DNA from 2 places in the Exiguobacterium sp. UBA5002 genome. Region 2 is predicted to be linked to the other one. Evidence: riboswitches for the same ligand, from Rfam matches in the RefSeq annotation. Region 2 holds a riboswitch; the other holds the start of a gene.
The links. A riboswitch is a leader RNA that binds a small molecule or an ion and turns the genes downstream of it on or off. The one in region 2 is predicted to bind cyclic di-GMP.
Positions count from the first base shown of each region.

Region 1: linked by a shared signal. The riboswitch ahead of B4C70_RS06830 (endo alpha-1,4 polygalactosaminidase) and the one ahead of B4C70_RS06115 (transglutaminase-like domain-containing protein) in region 2 are both predicted to bind cyclic di-GMP.

Region 1 is NZ_DGYQ01000024.1:21,566-24,735, forward strand. Features, by position in the region: gene B4C70_RS06830 (endo alpha-1,4 polygalactosaminidase) at 470-1,261, opposite strand; cyclic di-GMP riboswitch class I at 1,368-1,452, opposite strand; gene B4C70_RS06835 (GAF domain-containing protein) at 1,524-2,750, shown strand; gene B4C70_RS06840 (hypothetical protein) at 2,747-3,170, shown strand, end outside.
Region 2 is NZ_DGYQ01000023.1:22,021-25,190, forward strand. Features, by position in the region: gene B4C70_RS06110 (SpaA isopeptide-forming pilin-related protein) at 1-290, opposite strand, end outside; gene B4C70_RS06115 (transglutaminase-like domain-containing protein) at 386-1,156, opposite strand; cyclic di-GMP riboswitch class I at 1,169-1,245, opposite strand; gene B4C70_RS06120 (hypothetical protein) at 1,450-1,635, shown strand; gene B4C70_RS06125 (hypothetical protein) at 1,723-3,170, opposite strand, start outside.

The DNA.
Region 1 (3,170 bases), on a different contig from region 2:
AAGAACGCTCTTTTTTCTCGGTGATAAGCCAGTATAACAAAAGGAATGACTTGCCAGATCAATGCATATGATAAAAATAAGACGTCGATGATCAACAAATAACTGCCGAACCAGAGAATCAGGATGACAGTGCCTGCGATTTCACTATTTCTATTACGAATCAGTTGGTATGTGGCTAAAAGGAGATACGTCAGGGCGAATATCATGGACCCTTGAATCATCCAGTTTTGAATCATATATAAGACATCCAATCTATACAAATAGTTTTCTAAAATATATAATTAAAAACAAGTAGTGTCAAATACTGTATATCAGTATTTGACATAATAGATTTATATCGAGACAAAAAGGACCATTTTCCTCAGATTTTAGAGGGAAATGGTCCTTCATCTTCGAAGTAAAGCATATGCCAGATACTTGACAAGTGATGGGATTCACTGTCATTTTATAAGGTGGTATATGAAAGGGTTTAGAATTTATTGTAATTCAAATCGGCGTTTGATTTCATGTGAAGGAATCCATTCTTTTGAGCGAGTGTCGCACTTTTTGTTCCTTGTACAGAAGAAATCGTCAATGTTTTGATGTCTTGAGATTGACTCAATTTTTGGAGGTCTGTCATCCGATCCTTTGACCACTGATCGTTGGCGACCGTTGAATAATTGAAGTTCTCCCACATGATGCCGTCGACATAAGGATACGTATGATATTTCAACGTTCCGAATCCCCAGTTTTGGATCAGTGATAGAGACCCATGTTTTGTTTTTAGTGATTTTAAGAAGTTTGTCATTCCTACCCGTTGTTGTTCAAGAACGGCAGGCTGGTCGGCATGTTCGTTATCGATGTTACCGACTGTATCGAGGAAAACGCCATCTAGTCCTTTTTGGACGATTTGTTTCTCGACTTCTTTCATTAAAACAGCTTGGTAGTGCTTCGATGTAATATCCGTTAAGTACGAATCCCATTCAGCGTAATGAATACGCTGACCATCGCGATGGAAAAAGTCTGACTCGACGAGTTGTCCCATCAAATCCGTATTCCAGTTGTCTGCTTCCATCGTGTTGATGTAGCCGTATACTTTTGTTCCGTTTTGTTGGATCTGTTTAATTTGTGCAGCGGAATAAAAGACCGGTTCGATGATCATGACATCGTATTGTTGCATCTTTTTGATTTTCGCTGCTGACGGTGCGTCGTAGTAAACTTTGTACGACTTCGCATCGTCCAGTGGATTGGATTTTGCTGCTTTTGCGTCTAGTGACGACATGAAGAACACTCCTAATAAAAGAATGCACAAAATAGACGTCATGCGCTTGAGTGAGATAATACCCATGTTGATAGCCTCCTGATTAATTATCAGAGAGCGGCCGCGGCATTGCAGACTGGCGATCGGTATCCGGAGATCGACGACCCATGTCTTTGCGCCCTTACTTTTCAGTAAGTTTGCCCTTCTCGATATGAAATTGTAGTGTTCCAACGATACATTTCTTCCATCTTCATACCGATAAAAAACAAAAGGAGTGAATAAAATGATATATACTCAGCACCGGCAAGGCATCAAGTGGATTGAGATGATCGTTAGTATTCTTATTATCGGCACTTTAGACTATATGTTTAACCTTTCGATCTTAAATTGGACGATTGACCCACTTATTTTTTATATTTTACTTTTTTCTCTCCGTTACGGACTCCTCGGAGCATTCGCGAGTTTCCTGTTTACGATGATTTATCACCTGAGTTCTCTCGCCTGGGCGGGAGAAGACGTCTTACTCTTCGTTTATGATCGTGGCGAATTGTCATGGATCATTTTGCACTTCTTAGTTGCGATTTCATGCGGCATGTTCAGTACTTCTTTCCAAGAACGTTATCTATCCTTACGCTTACGACAAGAGGAAGTGACAGAAGAGAACGAACGGTTGCGCGATACGCTCGAAAAATTGCGCGTTGCGCAAGAGGCAATGCGTAACAAAGTGCTTGAATCCAATCACACGTTGACGAACATTTACCGGATCGGAACAGAACTTGATCAATCTGTCGCGGACATCGTACGCGATAAGCTGTTGCAAATCTTACAGGATTCCTTCGATGCGAAGGAAATCGCGATCTATCACGTTGATGCGTCACGTCGTACGCTTCGTTTGCATATTCGTTTTGGTGATAAGGAACTGTTGCCGCAAACGATGTTCATCGATCCGGAACAAGGCATCTATCAACGGATGTTTCAGAAACAGGCGATTGCCATCCGGACAATTGATGAGACGGATGTCCCGTTACTGATTGCGCCAATCCGTTATGACGGACGCATCCAGGAAGTCGTCGTCATTCAATCGATCGCCTTCGAACGTTTGACGAACTATGAGATGCACGTCATGCAATTGATCGTCGATTGGACAGGGTCGCGCATCGAGAAAGCAATGTTGATGGAATGGATCGAGACGCGTCATGAATTGATTGAAGGCACGCGTATCTTCAAACGGGAGCACTTCGAGGAGAAAGTGAAATACCAAGAATATCGACGCGAGCATTATGGTCAGCCGTATAGCCTCGCACAGCTTGATATTCGCAATACACCGTTTTCTCTGATTGAACTGGAATTGATCTTGCGGCAATCGATGCGTGAAATCGACCTGATCGGTTTTGATGAAAACACGGAGCATCTTCAATTCTTATTACCCGGAACACCTCAAGAACATGCGAACCGATTCCTCGAACGAATCAAGGCTGTGTACGTTCAAAAAGGAGGGCGTGTCCAATGACGGCACTCCTGCTCATTCTTTATGTACTTCATCTTTTACTCATCGTATTGGCTTATCGTGTACTCGTCTTTCGATTGCCAGAGCAAGAGCGAGGGATCTTAACGTTCGTGTGCTTGTTCAGTGCCGTCCTACCACTTCTTGGTGAAGTACTAGGGGGACTGGCTTATCTGATTTCCCGTCGTTTTGCTTCTTCCGATACGTTACTGGATTACGATGAATATGTGCAGTTCGACGTGATGAATCTCGAAGGACTTCAACAGCAAGCTGCAGACAATATGGAGATGGTTCCGATCAAGGAGGCATTGAACATGGATGCGAAACGCCGGAAGCAATCGATGATTCATTTGACGACATCGTCCTTGAAGGAGACTGGGAAGTATTTGCAATACGGACTTGATCATGATGACTCGGAAACCGTCC
Region 2 (3,170 bases):
TGAGTAGTTTCTTCTACTGACTGTTTTTGATTCACCTCGGTTGTTTGCTCTTTTTTTACCTCGGTGGACGTATTTTCAGGAGAATCCTTTGCTGCGGGTTCTTCCGTACTGGAGCCTGGAGTTTCAGAATCTTTCGTGGTGTCTTCTTTTACTTCAGCATTTGGAACTGGACTGGCGGATTCCTCATTCGAAACAGGAGGTGTATCACCTGTCGCATATACGAGACCTGTCGTTGCAAAGGGCTGCAAGACGAGGAATACCGCTAATATCATGGATAGCCATACTCTCATGCAAGTTTCCTCCTAACTCATTATCCGTAGACCACACAAGTTATAGAACAGGAGGTATCTCAAAAATCTGTCAGAGGTATGAGCCTTTATTGCGCTTAGTAATCAAGTGTCATCGTATAGTCAGATCGTTTTTGGTAATTCGTCGTCTTATGTTCTGTCACGTCACGTGTCACATCGATGATTCGCCAAGCTCCCTCGATATAGACTTCGTTCCAAGCATGATAACCCTTGATGCCTTTCGCAGTACCCATGGCAAGGCGCGTCGGGATGCCTTGACTCCGTAACAATCCGGCTGTCAAAGAAGCGAATTCATAACAAATTCCGCGTTTCTTACGTAACGTGTCTGAGTTATCAGGTAGGTAGCGAGCGGGTAATGTCTTTAGTTTTTTAGCGTCATACTTGATGAGTTGACGGACATATCGGCTTGTAGCAAGGGTTTGTTGAGAAATCGAATAGGATGGACGCGATAAGGACGTCGCAAGACGAGAAACCTGATCGTTGATGATGATATTTTGAATGTCATGGAGATACGGTGCCGTTTCTTTTTCCAGTTGCACACTGAAAACTTCACGTGCTGTTCGTTTATATCGCTTTCCATCTGTCGAGTGGAAGGTGGAGAGCGTATATGTTCCATTACCAAAGAGGAGATTAAAATGATTACTGCCTTTGAACAAATCGTAATGTCTGACTTGAAGACCGTTTCTTATTTCAAGCTTCAGATAGCCCGTCTCGTTTTTTGAAACCGTGACATCGACTTTTCCTGTCGTTGTCTCCACTTTCATGCGAGGAGCTGCCATGATTGATGTTTCACATACGACCAATTGAAGACACAATAAAAACAAGATACCGAAAAAGACTTTTTTCATGAGATACACTCCTTTGGGAACTGGCTGCCATGTGAAAGGCCCTATAGTTTTGCGTCACTAGCTTTCGCTGAGCTTTGCCATTATCAGTGAGGTCATACAGGATAAAAGTAACATATTAAAAGAAAAATTTTCAATTCTACTTTAAAATTAGGTGAATACTGCTTTTTATTAATTCACTCTATAATTACCCCATTTTACGAAGAACTACCTCACTCACAAGATTAATCTGATTAATATGTTATACTAAATAATGTAAAATTAGTGACTATGCCAAATCTTTAAGGAGTGAACGTATGTCGAATCGAAAAAAAGACTATCTGATTTCTTTATTGATCGTCATGTTCGCATCCATTGTCATCTTTGCACTTGACTTACCAAAAGGAACTAGTCTTGCTGCGATTCTGATCGCCGTGATTCTTTCCGTTTTCTTGTACGAATTTCGCTTACTCACTCAAGATAAAGCAAAACATAAAAATTAATAATCAATAAAAAGTGCCCAGAATTCTTCACGACGAAGAATTCTGGGCACTTTTAAGTATGCATTTTTCCAGTTGAGTTGAGTCACATTACTGAGATGTAAGATTCATTTGATTAGTCCAATACGTAAACGTCTTATCGTCTTTTTTCGTCTCTTCTCTCGTAAATCCTTCTGCCTCGACGATGACGTTGCTATTTCCTTCAACATATTCCTCAGAGACAATTTGTTCTGCTTCCTCGAGTCGACCACTCTTAAAGATCAATTGGGCAGGAAGATCAGAATCCGTTCCACTCCCTAACGCGACATTGATACCGTACCAAACGTTCTTTGATGTGTTGACGTTGTTTGCTGTTACACGCGATCGATTGACGATGATACCAGCATTGTCATTATCACGACTTGTTACATTCGTAAGCGTCACGTCTTGGGACCGATAAATATTGATACCGCTCCCGATTGATTTTTCGATGATCATGTCTTTTACCTGAACTGCTTCTTTCACATTGACGATCGATAGAAGATGTTTCGCCGAATTCGTTTGTGACTCGAAAGAGTCTGTCCGTCCTAACTGTGCATGATTCTCGCCTTGAAGCGTGACCGCTTTATCCAACACGAGCTGTTCATGTAAGAGATGTTGACCATTGACGATGACCGTGTCCCCAGCTTGTGCGGCATTCACCGCTTGATGTAATGTCAGAAATTGTCGGGTAGTGCTTTTGTTTTCAAGATAGAATCCTGGAAGTCGCTTTGCGTCGCGCTTCGTCCAATACGACGATGTCCCTTCCACTTTATGTTCTGTATAATCCGCTGTCACTGACACATTTCGTGTGTCAGAGGGGCTCGCAACGATCGCATATTCTTCTGCCAGATCCCCGCTCTCTAATTTAAAGATGGATGATTCTTTCACTCCCTTGCCTGGTGCTACACCCACCCCGTACCACTTGTTTCCCGATGTATGGAATGACTGACCCTTGACCGTCGAACCGTTGACAATCAAACCAGCTGCTTCATTGTCCCGACTCGTGACATTTTCAAGACTGACGTTTGAAGAACGATAGACGTTAATCCCGTTTCGAGCCGACTTCACGACGTCCAGATTCTCAAGTAGGACGGCTCCATTTCCTGCATCGATCGTGATCAAGTTCTCGCTGTTGACGTCCGTCGTCTTTAAGAATGTTTCAGACGGCATGATTTGTGCTCGACCATCGAAAGATCGGATGTTTAGCGCCTTATTGATCAAAACTTGCGTCATGACTTTCGCATCTCCATTGAGCCAGACCGTATCGCCCGCTCCTGCTTTTAAAACAGCTTCATTCAACGTTTGATGACTCACCAACTGACGTTCTGATCCAGCAATGGATTGTACATAGACACCTTTCGGCAGCTCATTCCAGTACGCTACTCCCTTTTCGCCTTGCACGCGGTAGTAATCGTTTCCGTTCTCACTGAGATCGATTTCAACCTTATCTTGGATTAGACCTTTATCCGCATAGACTGCCAATTTTTCTAATAGTTTCCCTCGATTTAAAATGAACT